4 regions of the Comamonas sp. GB3 AK4-5 genome follow, and region 2 is predicted to be linked to each of the others. Evidence: riboswitches for the same ligand, from Rfam matches in the RefSeq annotation. Region 2 holds a riboswitch; each other region holds the start of a gene.

Region 1 (3,832 bases), 620 kb from region 2:
GGCCTGCTCGCCTGCAGGCTGCTGCGCCTGCTGCTCGCCGCACCCGGCTGCGAGTACAGCCAGGGGCAGCATGCAGGCTTGAAACCAAAATCTGCGCATGCCCATCAGAAACGCAGCTGCGCCATCAGCTCCACGCTGCGGCTGGTGCCCAGAATCCACTGGGTGTTGTAGGCCGAGGTGGCATAAACGCGGTTGGTGAGGTTGCGACCAATCAGACTCAGCGTGGTCTTGGGGTTCACATTCCAGCTCACCACCGCATCCACCAGGGTGTAGGCAGGCAGGCGCTTGGCATCGCTGTTGGCGTTGTCGCCAAAGCGCTGGCCCACATGGCGCAGGCCCAGCGAGGTGCGCCAATCACCCATGCGGTAATGGCCCCACAAATTGGCCGTGACCTTGGGCACATTGGAGGGACGGTTGCCGGCGCGGTTGGCGCCTCCTGCCTCGATCAACTCGTCAAATTTGGCGCGGGTATAGGCCGCATTGGCTTCCAGGCGGAAGGCCGGGGTCACATTGAAGGCACCCGCCAGTTCCAGCCCATTCGAGGACTGCTTGCCGCCCTGAATCGACAGGGCCGAATTGTTCGGGTCGCGCGTGATGATGTCGTTCTTGGTGATCTGGAACAGCGCCGCCGTCCATTCACCACGGCCTGCTGCCAGTTGCTGCTTGAAGCCCAGCTCCTGCTGGCGGCCCTTGCTCAGCGTAAAGCCCGTCTGCGACTCTGCAAGAGACAACAGGCTGGTGACAGGATCATGCCCAGTGCTCATTTGCGCATAGACGCTGGACGCTTCGTCCAGCTTATAGGTCGCACCCAGACGCCATGAGGTGCCGTTCAAGTCTTTGTCAAAACCCGTATTGGCAGGCAAGTTCCGGCGCGAGAACTCATACCAGTCGCGCCGTATGCCGCCCATGAGCAGCCATTGCGCATTGATCTTCCAGGCATCTTCTATGAACAGCGCGTTCTGGCGCAGCGTAGAGTCCATGCGCGGCGTATAGGCGTTGGCGCTGATCCAGGAGCCCGGCACGGGATCGAACGCCGACACATTGGAAGTGCCGGTGTACGGCGAGTTGTTGCTGTTGCGGAAGTTGGTGTGAGACACATCCCAGCCCAGTGCCACCTGGTGGGCGCCGGCCTTCCAGTCCAACGCCATGCGATTGCCGTTTTGCTGCAGCGCATGACCAATCTCCAGATAGTCCGAGCGCGCCACCGTCCCTGCCAAGGGATCGTACTTATAAGCTTCAATGTTCTTCCAATGCCGGTCAGAACTGAAGTGGTAAAGCTCGTTGCGCAGGCTCAGTGCTTCATTGACCTGCCAACTGGCCTTGGCCTTGAAGCGCCGGTCACGGTAGTGAATATCGCTGTCCTCGGAGTTATAGCCCTGGTCCTTCAGCTCCCGCGCCAGGCGGCCATCCACCACCGGGGTGCCGTAGTAACGCGAAGGTGCCTGGCTGCTGATATCGGCCGTCAAATCGAAGGTGAGATCGCTGCGTGGCTGCCAGCGCAACGCACTCATCAGCTTGGCGCTCTTGCTGTCGTCAAAGGGGCGCGAACCATCGCTGCTGGCGCCATAGGCATCCACACGGTAGCTCAGGGTGTCGCTGATGGCACCGGTGCTGCCCACACCCACACGGGCCGTGCCGTGGTTGCCGCCGGTGAGCATGAGCTCGGTGGAGCGCTCGCGGCTGGGTTGCTTGCGGATGGCATTGACCGTGGCGCCCATGGTACCGCTGCCATACATCAACGAGGCCGGGCCGCGCAGCACCTCCAGGCGCTCATAGCCCCAGGTGTCCGAGGGATAGTTGATCGTGCCCGAGCCCACGCCCAGCATGATGCCGTCCTCGGCCACACCCACCGAATTCACGCCGGCAAAGCCACGACTGGAAAACGACAGCCCGCCATTGCCCGGCGAGCCAGCAGCCGTCAGGCCCACGGTGCGGGTCACCGCATCTACCGTGCCCCGGTCGGCGCGTTCTTCCATTTGCTCGGCCGACACGCCGCTGACACTGGCGGGCAGGTCCAGCACACGCACATCCACATGCGAGGCCGATGTGGCAGGACGGTTGGTGTCCAGGGCCGCTTCGACCTGGCGGGCCTCCTGCACCGTCACCTCGGGCAGAGCTTGCTGGGCCAGCACGGCTGCTGGCCACAGCAGCGCCAGTTGCAGCGCTGCGCTGCCGGTGCAAAGGGAAAAAGGAGGGGCCTTGCCGGAGAACGTAGAAGCGGCGAGAAGAGTTTGTGTATTGCGCATTTCAAAAAAGGCTGGAACCGCCTGATGGGAAAGCTGCGCAGACAAAGGCTTCGCCGGGGACGGCAATGCGCTCTGGAATTCCGGCCGCCATCCGCACCCCGCAGACAGTTATAGCAAGCGCCAGTCGCTGGGCGACGGCGCGCTGTGGCGTTTCTACAGGCCGGTCTCCGGGCTCACAGGCAGCGCATCACTGCGCCTTCTCACTCCGCCTTCCCGGGTGGCTCGCACACATGTTTTTGTGAGCAAACCGGCCCAGTGGCCGCAAGCGCGTGAAGCGACTTGCATGGGGTGTTTTCCTGCATACCGTTGCGGGGGCAGCCAAGGCATGGCGGTCTCAGAACATGTTCTCAAACCGGACCTTGTTCCCGTTTCACTTGCTGCAAAGCAAGCACCTGCTAAAACAACGTGTCCCTAAGGGCACGGGGCAGGAGTCTATCAGCCGATCCCGCGACCTGCCGGGGCAACCGTTGCGGGCCGAGGTCATTACCAGGGCCGGTTACAGCAGCGCTTGCGGCACATACTCGATCAAGAGCTTGCCCGTGCGCGGGCTGGTGCTGACCAGAGCGCGCACGCCGTAGACCTGGGCAATGGTGTCCGCCGTCAGCACCTGGGCTGGTGTGCCCTGGGCCACCAGGGCGCCGCCTTGCAACAGGTAAAGGCGGTCGCAGTAGTGTGCTGCCATCTGCAGCTCGTGCAGCGCGGCCAGCGTGGTCAGGCCCAGGCTGCGTATCAGATTCATCAGCTCGAACTGGTGGCGCACATCCAGGTGGTTGGTGGGCTCGTCCAGCACCAGCATGGGAGCCTGCTGGGCCAGGGCGCGGGCCATGAGCACGCGCTGCTTTTCTCCGCCGGAAAGCGTGGAAAACATGCGTTGGGCGAGGCTCTGCGCGTCCACGCGCTGCAAGGCCTGCGCGACGATGTCCAAATCCTCTTGGCTGTCGCGCGCCCATGCGGCCTGGTGGGGGATACGGCCCATCAACACCACGTCCTGCACGCTGAGGGCGAACTCGCTGCCGTTCTCCTGGGCCAGCACGGCCATGGCGCGCGCATTCTCGCGGGCACTGCTGCGCCAGACATCACGCCCCTCTAGCAGCACGCTGCCACTGGCAGGCTGGAGGATGCGGTAGATCATGCGCAGCAACGTGGATTTGCCACTGCCGTTGGGGCCCAGCAGACCCACAAACTCACCCCGGCCCACATGCAGGCTGACATCGCGCACGATATGGGCCGCCGCCGCCTGCCAGTGCAGGCCCTGGGCCTGCAGTTGCATGTCTAACTCGCTCATAGGCCCAGACCTTTGCTGCTGTTTTTGCGGCACAGCATCCAGACAAAAAATGGGCCCCCCAGCAGCGAGGTGATGACGCCCACCGGCACCTCGGCCGGCGCAAAGCTGATGCGCGAAACAACATCCACCCAGACCAGAAAGATGGCACCCAGCAGCGCTGCCACGGGCAGCACGCGCCGGTGCTCGGCACCCACCAGCATGCGGGTGATGTGGGGCACCATCAGGCCGACAAAACCGATGGGGCCGGTGAGCGCCACCAGCACACCGGTGACCATGGAGACCAACACAAACAGCCAGCGCC
Region 2 (3,832 bases):
GACTGGGGCAGAAGCAGAGGTCGTGTGTGGCATGCGAACTTTCTCAGGCATTGCAGGTGGGCTGTTCGGGCATCCGTATGGCCCTAGTGGGGCATCCACTTGAGGCCCACCCAGAAGGTGCGGCCCGGCGTGGCGTAGTCCTGGGCCAAGGTGTAGTCCTTGTCCATCAGGTTGTCGACGCGCGCGGTGAGCGTGAAGTCCCTGGCGATTTGCCGGGACGCGGACAGGTTGAACAAGGTGTAGCCGGCCAGCGTCATCACCTTGTCATCCTTGCCGTTATAGCGGCGGCTGGCCGCCTGCATTTCGGCTCCCAGGGTCCAGCCTTGCACAGCAGCATCCACGCCCAGGGTGGCAAAGCGGCGTGAGCGGCGCTCCAGCAGCTTGCCAGTCTCTTCGTTCTTGGGGTTTTGAAAATCCACCGAGCCATACCACTTCAGCATGCCGGTGCGATAGGCGCCAGCGATGGTAATGCCCTGCAGCAAGGCGCGATCCACATTCACATAACAGGACGGCATGCCGCAACTGCCCAGCCCCTTTTGGTAGGACACCAGGTTCTTGAGCTTGTTGTGGTAGAGCGTGATGCCCAGGTGATTGCCCTGCTGCGCCCAGCGCAGGCCGATTTCCTTGTTCAAGCTCTCTTCAGGCGCCAATGTAGAGTCGCCATAGGCCGAGAAACGCTGGTACAAGCTGGGCACACGAAAGCCGGTCGAGGCGGAAGCCGTAGCCCGCCACTGGGGGGCGAAATCCCAGCCATAACCAATGCCGCCCGTGTTCTTGCGACCAAAGTCACTGTCATCGTCACTGCGGGCATTGAGCTGCACGGTATGGTTGCCATATTTGGCGCCATAGCCTACGGCGATGCCTGTCTGATCGCGTTCCTTGCGGTTGGTGTTTTTCAGCCCTGTGTTCTCCAGCGCATCTTCACGCCGCTCCAGCGCCAGGCTCAGCGTCCCCTGCCCCAGTTTCCATTCGTTTTGCAACAGCAAGGTGCGCAGCCGGGTTTCCGCCTCATAAAGGCTGGTGCCCGTGGTCTGGTAGCGGTTGGTGGACTCGCTCACGGACAGACGTGTGCGGTAGCCCTCTGTCCACTGGGCCGCCCATGTCAAGCCATAGGCATCGAACTCACGGATCGCCCGATCGTCCTGGATTGATTTGGTGGCGTCATAGCCCGCATCGGATTTACTGGTCAGCGCCGTCAGATCCAAGCGGTGAACCTTGCTCAGCTGCAGACCCACGCGCGCATTGGCGGATTTGCGGGTGTAGCCATCACGGTCTTCGTTGTGCACCCCATTGGTCTTGGAGTCAAAGCCCTTGCTTGTCGCATAAGAAACGCCCAGTGCGTAATCCACGGCACCATGCGCACCGCTGAGGCCGGCCTCGCCCTTGCTGCTGCCGTAGGTACCGGCGCCAACCCCAATGAAAGGATGCACTCCATCTTCGCCACGTTTGGTGAAAATCTGCACTACCCCCGCCAGGGCGTCCGAGCCATACACAGCACCAGCAGCACCGCGCAGCACTTCGATACGGTCTATCAAATCAACGGGCAAGGATTCCCACTGCGCGCCACCCGAGCCGTTTTGTCCATCCACCCGAATCCCATCGATGTACACCGCCGTGTGCTGCTTGCTGGCGCCCCGCAGGTACAGACTGGTGTCGGATCCTGGACCACCATTGCGGGTGATCTGCACGCCGGGCAACTTGGCCATTACATCTTCCAGGGAGCGGCCAGCCTGCTGGTCCAGCTGATCACGGTCCACCACCGTGATGTCCGCCACCACATCGGCCAGGCGTTGCTCGCTGCGCGTGGCCGACACCACTACATCATCCAGATTGGCGGCATGCACCGTTGCTGCAGCCAGTGCCGTCAGCCCCACGGCCACGCTGGCGGCATGCGCGGCCAGCGACGAAGCAGCGCCCGCGCACTGCTGAGAAAACGAACTCATTGGAGAAATCAGAAAAGTCCGCCCGCGCCAGCCTCCCCGCCAGCAGTGGGCAACCACATGCCCTGCCAAAGCGGGCACACCTGTGTTGGCCGGTATCCGGGCTGGTCCTCCACACCATCGCCTTCCCACATGCTTGTTCAAGGCATGCAGTGGCTGTGTTGAATGGCGGGGGTGCAGCATATGCACCTAGGACTCACCGTTGCGGGGGCAGCGCAGGCTGGGCATGTGGGGGGCCCACGTCGCCGTCCTGCTTCCCGTTGAACTGCCACGCGTGAACCGCGCGACGAGCACCAACAGGGTGCGATTCTAAAGAGTGCCGGAGCCCACGCCCCACAAGCAGGGGAATGGGCTGCAAACGGGGACTACGCGCAAGCCCTCTTCAGAACTTGTAGGCGGACACCGCATTTATGCGCCTGGAACGCCGAACAGCAAGGTCTGGCATAGGAAATTCCAACTTGTTGCAGGCGCGAAAGCCTACAATCGCTACCCTCTATGTCCATGACCTCACAGCCTTCCCTGATCGAGCCGCTGGCAGAGCGTGTTGATCGCCTGCTGGTGCGGCATGCGGAGCTCCAACGCACCAATACCCTGTTGGCCGAACAAGTCGCCGCCCTGACGCAGGAGCGCGATTCGCTGCGTTCGCGCCTGCACGCGGCACGCTCCCGTGTCGACGCCCTGATTGCACGCTTGCCCGTCAACCAAGAGGGATCATGAGCCAGATCGAAGCACGCATCCTGCAGCAAGACTATCTGCTGACCTGCCCCGATGGCCAAGAAGCCCCGCTGCTGGCTGCCGTCGACCGCGTTGACGCGGAGATGGAACGCATACGCAACACTGGCAAAGTCCGCTCGCGCGAGCGTGTGGGCGTGCTGGTGGCCGTGAATCTGGCCTTTGAAAATGCAGCCCTGAGCGAGCGGGTGCAGGCATTGGAGCAAGAGCTGGACCTCAACCTCGAAAGCACGCCAACCGCCCTGCCGGCCACCGAGACCACCCACAGCGACGAGGACACGCCGGCGCTGATGACGGAGCTGCAGGCACTGCTGGCACAGCGTGAGCTGGAGCTGCTGCAGGCCCAGCATCTGATTGCACGCATGGAAGCCGCACTGGATGTAGAAAGCCAACTGCTGTAACGGCTTTGGGGATTGTCGGCACTGCGGCCAGAAGCGCAGTAAAATAACGCTGTCTGCAAGGCCGCTGCGCTTTATATTTCCTTGAACCAATGCTCCCTGAGCACGGGCTTGGTACATTGCCAGGCAAGCGTGATCGTCTCGCGTTAGATGAACCCAATGCTTGGTTGCCCTCGCCCACCTGAACCCCCGGTTCAGGATGACGGCGTAGCGGTTTTTGCAGACACCTTTCGCCCCGCCTTCCCAGGCAGCGCCGGCGAATCGGCAGAGGCTGTCGCTCCGGTCCGCATATCCCCCACATCCATTCCCGCCGTCTGCGCCCGCAGCATGGCCAGCACCGTGGCGCTTTCAACGCCTGGTGCACACAAAAAGCCCTGGTAAAAACCGCAGCCCATGCTCTGCAGCATCTCGCGCTGCGCCTGGGTTTCCACGCCCTCGGCCACGATTTCCACGTCCAGCGCCCGTCCCAGGCTGACCACGGCTTCCACAATGGCTTTGTCGCTGGCATCTTGCGGCAGGCCGCGCACAAACGACTGGTCCACTTTCAGCTTGCTGATGGGCATGCGCTTGAGATAGGCCAGATTGGAATAGCCCGTGCCGAAATCATCGATCACCAGTTGCACGCCCAGTGCCGCCAACTGCTCTATGCATTGGACGATCACCGGCTCTTTTTGCAGCAGCACGGATTCGGTCAACTCCAGCTCCAGCCAGCAGGCCGGCAGGCTGTAGGTGCTCAACAAACCAGACACGCGCACGGCGAAG
Region 3 (3,832 bases), 270 kb from region 2:
CCACCGGCAACCTGGATTTGTCGGGCCGCACCGAGGAGCAGGCCAGTGCGCTGGAAGAAACCACGGCCGCCATGCAGGAGCTGGCCGGCACCGTGAGCCAGAACTTCGCCAACGGCCGCCAGGCTGCCGAGCTGGCCGAAACCGCCTCCAAGGTCGCCGTGCGCGGTGGCCAGGTGGTGGGCGAAGTGGTGCACACCATGGAAGCCATCAACACCTCGTCGCGCAAGATCGCCGACATCATCGGCATCATTGACGGCATTGCCTTCCAGACCAATATCCTGGCGCTGAACGCCGCCGTGGAAGCGGCCCGCGCAGGCGAGCAGGGCCGGGGCTTTGCCGTGGTGGCCTCCGAGGTGCGCTCCCTGGCCGGCCGCTCAGCCGAGGCCGCCAAGGAAATCAAGGGCCTGATCGACGAGTCGGTCAACAACGTCGGCAACGGCTGCACGCTGGTGGAAAAAGCCGGCAGTACCATGGACGAAATCGTGGTCAGCGTGCGCCGCGTGGCGGACATCATGAACGAGATCAGCGAGGCCAGCGAAGACCAGACCCATGGCATCGAGCAGATCAACCAGGCCATGATGCAGATGGACCAGGTCACCCAGTCCAACGCGGCCCTGGTGGAGGAATCGGCCGCCGCAGCCCAGTCGCTGGAGGCTCAGGCCCAGGCGCTGGTGCAGGCCGTCAGCGTGTTCAAGGGCACGGCAACCACGCTGACCTATGCCCAGCCTGCACTGGCCGCGCGACAGGCGCTGCCGGCACTGGAGGCCTGATCCATGGCTTACTTTGCATGGGCCGATGACATGGTGATCGATGGCGGCCCCATCGACGCAGACCACCGCCTGCTGGTGGAGCTGGTCAACGAGTTGCACACCGCCACCAGCGAAGGCCAGGGCCGGGCTGTGGTGGAAACCATTTTGCACAGGGTGATCGTCAGCACCCAGGAGCATCTGCGCAATGAGGAGCACATCATGGCGCAGATGGGTTTTCCGGATCTGGACAACCACAAGATAGGCCACCAGCATTTCATGGACCAGCTGTGGAGCCTGGAGAAAAAGCTGCAGGCCGGCAGCATCACCGTGGCGGCCCAGCTGTCGAGCGTGCTGCGCGACTGGCTGTCGCTGCATATCCGCCGCAACGACAAGGAGCTGCTGCGCTTTCAACGCCGCCAGGCGCGCGAGCAGGCCCGAAAGAGCGCTGCGGCCCGGGTTGCGGGCAGCAGCACCGCAGCCATCGCCCGGCACGCCCCGGCAGTCCCCGCCCTCAGCGCGGCGCAGCCGCCGGCCTTGCCTGCCAGCAAGCCTCGGGGCTAGGCCTGCGGAGGGATGCATCGGGCCTTTGCCCCGCAAGCGCCTGCAAGCCCTGCAGGCGCTTTTTACATGGGACAGCTTGCGCGGTGCGGGCCCATTTTCTTGCCGGCGGGACGGTGCTCTTTTCTGCCTCCTTGCGAGGCACGGCACAGTGCAAGCGGTGCAGCATGTGAGGGAGCTCTCACACAAGCGGGCTGTAAGCCAGGCTTCGTACAATGCCGGCCTTTGGTGCTCACGGCGCTGTTCTGGCGCTGTGGTTAAACGGGAAACATGGATGCAGGCCTTGCAGCCTGCACAGCATGTACTGCCCCCGCAACAGTGAGCGCACCGGTCGCAAGACCACCCTGTCTCTTTTCCCGCCACTGGAGCCTGGCGCTCTGGGAAGGCCGAGGCAGCGGGTGCGCCAGTCTGGATACCGGCCAAAAGGTTCAGCACCTGTCCGCAGGCGGCTGGTGGTGCAAGCTGCACGGGCGGGGACGCCGGTGCCAACCTTTGATTCATTGATGCAAAACTTCAAGCAATTCTCCGCGGAAGGCCTGTGCGCCCGTGTGCGTTGTCCTCTGGCTGCTGTGGCGGGCGCCGTCATGGCCTTGTGCAGCGCCGGCGTGCTGGCGCAAACCGCTTCGGCGTCGCGACTGTCCGAAACCGTGGTGACGGCCGCACGCATGCCCCAGTCTTTGGAAAGCGTGACGGCCGATATGACCGTGATCGACAGTGCAGAGATTGAACGCTCTGGCGCGGTTGGTGTGGCCGATGTGCTGGCGCGGGTTCCTGGCGTGCAAATCAACCGCAGTGGCGGGCCCGGGCAAGCCACCAGCGTGTATTTGCGCGGCATGAGCAATCAGCATGCCGTGGTGTTTGTGGATGGTGTGCGATTTGGCACGCAGGAAATGCAAGGCGGCGCTGTGTGGGCGACGTTGCCGCTGGCGCAGATCGAACGCATTGAAGTGCTGCGCGGCCCTGCCGCTGCCATTTATGGCTCGGATGCCATGGGTGGTGTGATTCAAATCTTCACCCGCAAAGGCAAGGAAGGTGCGCCCGTGCCCTATGTGGAGCTGGGCTATGGCACCCACAAGAGCAGCAAGGCTGCCGCAGGGATTTCCGGTGGCGTCAATGGCCTGAGCTATGCACTGAATCTGGCGGATGAGCGCAGCGATGGCTGGGATGTGAATCCGGGTAATCAATGGGCGCCCAATCCCGATAAAGACGGATATTCCAACAGCTCGGTGGGGCTGAACCTGGGCTACAAGACCGGCATCCACACTCTGGACGGCAGCTTGCGCTACAACCGTCTCAAGGCCCAATACGATCAAAGCCCCGCGCCATTTGATGATTTCGACATTGTCAAAACCACCACGGCCAGCGTGAAGTGGGCAGCCCAGTGGACGGGCAGCTATCGCAGCGTGGTGCAGCTCTCGCACACCGGCATGGACACCGACCGCCACACCAGCGCCCCGGAATCGGCCGAGGGCCGCAGCGCAGGCCTGCTGTGGCAGAACATCTGGACATTGGGCGGGCACCGCTTCAACGTGGACTATGAGCGTACGGAAGACCGTCTGAAGACAGATTACTCGCTCTCACCTTATTCCTCTCTTGTGAATACAGATAGCAAGCGCGTGCAAAACGCCATTGCCTTGGGCTGGGGCTGGCAAACCGGGGCGCACAGCTTCAATGCCCATATGCGCCACGATGATGTGCGCGACCAGAAGAGCAAGACCACCGGAGGCGTGGGCTATGGGCTGCAGATCAACGACAGCCTGCGCTGGGTGGCTTCGGCAGGCACAGCCTTTCGGACTCCCACGCTGTATGAGCGTTTCACAGGCCAGTCTTCGCCTGATCTTCGCCCGGAAAGCAGCCGTAACATTGAAACCGGCCTGCATTTCGAGCAAGGCCAGAACAAGTTGTCGGCCGTGGTCTACCGCAACAAGATCCGGGACCAGATCACCTATGAATGGAGCGGTTCTGCAGCCTGCAACTGCTATCGCAACTGGGAAAAGGTGGAGCTGACGGGTCTGACACTGTCCGGCTCGACCCGGGTGGCAGGCTGGAATATGGGCGGCTCGCTGGACTTCATGCAGCCCAAGAATCAGGAGAACGACAAGCTGCTGCCTTACCGCTCCAAGCGCATGCTCAAGCTCTATGCAGACACACAGCTGGCCGGTTGGACCCTGGGCAGTGAAGCCCAGCTGTACAGCCAGCGCCAAGTCGATGCCGAGAACACGCAGCAGTTGCCCGGCTATGGTCTGGTGAACTTGTATGCCGAGCGTGCATTGAGCCGGGACTGGCGCTTGCTGGCTCGTCTGAACAATGTGGCAGACAAGGACTATGCCCCCAGCAAGGGCTACGCCAGCGCAGGCCGCACCTTCTTTGTCAGTTTGAAATGGACGCCGCACTAAACCCCTGCCTGCGTACCCTGCGCCAGGCCACTGCCGCCTTGCTGTGCGCCGTGGCGGGCTGGGCGGTGGCCGATCCTGCGCCGCTGCCAGCCCCCATTCCCGCGCCGCAGCGCATTGTTTCTTTGCTGC
Region 4 (3,832 bases), 620 kb from region 2:
GCCACCGAAATGGCGCAATACCAGCGCGATGGCGTCATCCACCACCCGGCCTGGAACCAGCGCCGTATCGACTTTCAGCCCTATCCCTATGCCTCCTACACCGAGGCCCTGGTCAAGGCCTTGCAGACCACGCAGCTGGAAGGCAATGTGGAATTTCTGCACCAACTCGATCCCGGCTTTGTGGCCAAGGACCTGGTGGACGACCGCTTTGTCAAAAAAGCCCTGCAGCAGGTGGGCGGCCTCAAGGCCTTTGGCCATGCCGAGAGCTTTACGCGCAAAGAGGTGATCGCGGTATGAGGCAGGTGCGCACTGCGTGGCTGAGTCGGCTGGGCTGGCCCGTGCTGGGGCTGCTGCTGGCCGTCGCCCTGTGGGCCCTGGGCGCCCGGCAGCTGTCTGATGTGGATGCCCTGCGCCAGGCCTTCGGCCCCCAGGCAGGTTTTTCCGCCCTGTGGCGGCTGCTGCAGGACGGGCTGATATGGCTGCACATGGCGCTGAGCCTGCAGCGCATCGGCTTGTCTCTGCTGCTGGCACTGCTGATAGGCGTGCCGCTGGGCATCTGGCTGGGCTTGTCGCCGCTGTTTGCCAAGCTCACGGGCACCTTGTTCCAGTTTCTGCGCATGGTCTCGCCCCTGTCCTGGATGCCGCTGGCCGTGATGGCCCTGGGCGTGGGCGAGGCACCGGTGATTTTTCTGCTCAGCTTTGCCGCAGTCTGGCCCATCATGCTCAACACCGCAGCCGGCGTGGCGGCGCTGGACAAAAGCTGGCTGCAGCTGGCGCACAGCCTGTCAGCCACACGCCTTGAAGTGGTGTGGCGGATTGTGTTGCCCGGCATCGTCTCTCACGTGCTCACCGGCTTTCGCCTGGCCCTGGGCATTGGCTGGATCGTGCTGGTGCCGGCAGAAATGCTGGGCGTCTCGGCCGGCATGGGTTACTTTATTCTCGACACCCGGGACCGCCTGGCCTATGACGAGCTGATGGCGGGTATTGTGCTGATCGGCTGCCTGGGCTTTGCGCTCGACCTGCTGGCCCGTTGGGTGAGTGCGCGCTGGCTGCGCTGAGACCCGCTCACACAACCCTTGATACGTCGTTGCTTCGTCTTGTCGTACCTCTGTACTGCCTGCGACTTCGCGCCTCGTCTCAAACGCAAATCTTCGATTTGCTGGGCCGTGTGAACACGCTCTAAGCAGCAGGCCTGAGGATGTCCGCCCGCATCGGTGGGCGCTTTGCTCCGCCGTCCACCAAGGCCAGCCCAGCCCGGTGGGCGCAAGACCTGGCCTTATACTGCGCGACGCATTGGGAAGGGGCCGATCTGGCCCGTCTTCACCAGTCATGCAACAGGTGCCCGGGGCTTGCTCCGGGTGAAACGGGAACAGGGTGCAAAGCCCTGGCTGCCCCCGCAACGGTAAACAGACATTACGCGGCATCCATCCACACAAAGGCCTGCTGGCCCGATGGTGGATGCAGCGTATGGAACCGCTTCATGGCGTCCTGCAAGACAGGCGCCGGCCACTGATGTCCTACGTGAGCTCCTGCGAGCTGCGCGGCGGCATTGGGAAGGCGAAGCGACTAAGGCCCCGGACCTTCTGGTGGCCTGTCTGCAAGCCCGGAGACCGGCCTGTTGAGCGTCGCACACCATGGGTTGAGGGACCCGTGGCGTGCGGCATTTGCAGCAAACGCCTGCGGGGTGCAGTGTGGCAGCAACAGGCTTTGCGGCTGGCGCCATGGTGGCGTGTGGCCCTCGGCATGGGGCGGTCATGGGCAGGCAGGCGTCGCTGCGCCAAGACTGTGCAAGCCGTCATACAGCAAGGCCAGCCCCTGGACACCAGAGGCCTTGCGTGCATGCGGCATGTGCAAGTCGTGAGCCTCTGACAACGATGAAGCACCAGCTTTACCCCGCAGCCCGCCATGCCAAGGCGCTGCCATTTTCTTCACCCACCTGGAATTCCTGGACCTGCGCTGCGCTATTGGCCTCGCTGGGCCTGGCCGTGCCAGCCCAGGCTGCCGAAGCCGAGGCGGCTGAAGGCGCCGCAAGCAAGCCCAGGACGTCCGCCCAGGCTGATGCCAGTCTGCCCACCGTGCAGGTCAAGTCGGCACCCGTGACTTCCGAGGGCGGTCTGGGCCTGTCCCTGCCGTCGACTTCGGGCAGCCGTACCGGCATCGTCACGCGCGATTTGCCCGCCAGCCTGGATGTGGTGGACAGCGAGACCTGGCAGGAGCGTGGCGACATCCGCACGGCCGACATCATCGGCCGCAGCGTGGGCATGGCACCTTTGTCGCCCACCAGTTACAGCAGCCTGTCGTTTGGCGCGCGTGGTTTTACCGGCACCAACTCCGTGGGCATTGCCGAAGATGGCGTGCGCCTGGGCGTGGCCTCCAGCACCGTGCCTTATCCCAGCGATGGCTGGGGCTATGAGCGCGTGGAAGTACTGCGCGGCCCCGCTTCCATTGTTTATGGCAGCGGCACGGTGGGAGCCACAGCCAATCTGGTGCGCAAACAGCCCAGCCGCGAGCCGGTGCGCGAAGTGCTGTTGGGCGCGGGCTCGGACGGTGCGGCCAAGCTGGGCCTGGGCGCTGCAGGCCCGCTGGGCGAGACCTTGAGCTACCGGGTGGACGCCTATGGCCACTACACCAATGGCGAGCACGACATGGCCCGTGCCCATGGCGGCAAGCTGATGAGCACGCTGCGCTGGCAGCCCAGCGCAGCGCTGCGCATGGAGCTGCTGGCCGATTACAGCGACCAAAAACCAGCGCGCTACTTTGGCACGCCCACGGAGAATGGCAAGATCGTCAAGGAACTGCTGGGCCGCAACTACAACACCGATGACAGCGCCATCAGCATCAAAGACCAGCGCGTGCGTGGTCGTGTGAACTACCAGGTCAACGACTGGCTGAACGTGAGCAACGAGCTCTACCACTTCAAGGCCGACCGCTATTGGCGCAACATTGAGTCCTATCGCTACGATCGCAGTACCGGTATGGTCAAGCGCGGCGACTATCTGGAGTTGGCCCATGACCTGGAACAGACCGGCAACCGGCTGGAGTCGCGCATCAATGCGGGTGCCCACCAGCTGGCGCTGGGCTGGGAGGTGAGCCGGACCAAGTTTGGCTACTCGGGCAACTCCGACAATCGAAAAATCGACCTGCCAGTGGACAGCTCTCCCCATGGCCCTTGGGACAGTCCAAGCCCCATGGTGGATCGTTTTCAGACCACCACCACCACGCATGACTTCTACGCCGAAGATGCCTGGACGCTGAGCCCACAGTGGCTGCTGCTGGCCGGCATACGCCGCGATCTGACCGATATGTCGCGCCGCGATCTGCTGGGGGCCTCATCGTTTGACACCACCTTGGGCGGCACGGCCTGGCGCCTGGGGCTGACCTACAAGCTCGACGCCGCCACCAGTGTTTACGGCCAGGTCTCCCAGGGTCATGACCCGGTGGGCAATATCGCCACACTGAATCTCGCTAACAGCCGGTACAAGCTGACCAAGGCACGCCAGCTTGAGGTGGGGCTCAAGCAGCAGTTTGCGCAAGGACGGGGCGAGTGGACTGCGGCAGCCTATCGCATTGAAAAAACCGACATCGTCACGCAAGACACGTACGACAAAACCAAATCGGTTCAAGGTGGCAAGCAATCGTCTCAGGGTCTGGAACTCAGCGCCGTGCTGCGTCTGAGCCCGAACTGGCGGCTGGAGGGCAACTACGCCTTGGTCGATGCCCAGTACGACGAGCTGCTCAAGGATGGTGTGGACTTTGCAGGCAAGCGGCCTTTGAATGTGCCGCGCCATATGGCCAATCTCTGGGCCCACTACAGCACGGACAGCCGCTGGGG

What was found. Region 2 has a riboswitch for cobalamin ahead of ACA027_RS15010 (TonB-dependent receptor domain-containing protein). Riboswitches for the same ligand answer to the same signal wherever they lie in the genome.
Region 1: another riboswitch for cobalamin. It lies ahead of ACA027_RS17640 (TonB-dependent receptor); the one in region 2 lies ahead of ACA027_RS15010 (TonB-dependent receptor domain-containing protein).
Region 3: another riboswitch for cobalamin. It lies ahead of ACA027_RS16210 (TonB-dependent receptor domain-containing protein); the one in region 2 lies ahead of ACA027_RS15010 (TonB-dependent receptor domain-containing protein).
Region 4: another riboswitch for cobalamin. It lies ahead of ACA027_RS17660 (TonB-dependent receptor); the one in region 2 lies ahead of ACA027_RS15010 (TonB-dependent receptor domain-containing protein).

The regions. Positions count from the first base shown of each region.
Region 1 is NZ_CP166730.1:3,932,474-3,936,305, forward strand. Features, by position in the region: gene ACA027_RS17635 (ABC transporter substrate-binding protein) at 1-72, opposite strand, end outside; gene ACA027_RS17640 (TonB-dependent receptor) at 105-2,246, opposite strand; cobalamin riboswitch at 2,387-2,657, opposite strand; gene ACA027_RS17645 (ABC transporter ATP-binding protein) at 2,743-3,531, opposite strand; gene ACA027_RS17650 (FecCD family ABC transporter permease) at 3,528-3,832, opposite strand, start outside.
Region 2 is NZ_CP166730.1:3,315,998-3,319,829, forward strand. Features, by position in the region: gene ACA027_RS15005 (cobyrinate a,c-diamide synthase) at 1-33, opposite strand, end outside; gene ACA027_RS15010 (TonB-dependent receptor domain-containing protein) at 84-1,943, opposite strand; cobalamin riboswitch at 2,013-2,253, opposite strand; gene ACA027_RS15015 (DUF904 domain-containing protein) at 2,442-2,657, shown strand; gene ACA027_RS15020 (cell division protein ZapA) at 2,654-3,073, shown strand; gene ACA027_RS15025 (EAL domain-containing protein) at 3,265-3,832, opposite strand, start outside.
Region 3 is NZ_CP166730.1:3,585,668-3,589,499, reverse strand. Features, by position in the region: gene ACA027_RS16220 (methyl-accepting chemotaxis protein) at 1-770, shown strand, start outside; gene ACA027_RS16215 (bacteriohemerythrin) at 774-1,310, shown strand; cobalamin riboswitch at 1,517-1,746, shown strand; gene ACA027_RS16210 (TonB-dependent receptor domain-containing protein) at 1,811-3,703, shown strand; gene ACA027_RS16205 (ABC transporter substrate-binding protein) at 3,688-3,832, shown strand, end outside.
Region 4 is NZ_CP166730.1:3,938,448-3,942,279, reverse strand. Features, by position in the region: gene ACA027_RS17670 (ABC transporter substrate-binding protein) at 1-297, shown strand, start outside; gene ACA027_RS17665 (ABC transporter permease) at 294-1,058, shown strand; cobalamin riboswitch at 1,320-1,634, shown strand; gene ACA027_RS17660 (TonB-dependent receptor) at 1,875-3,832, shown strand, end outside.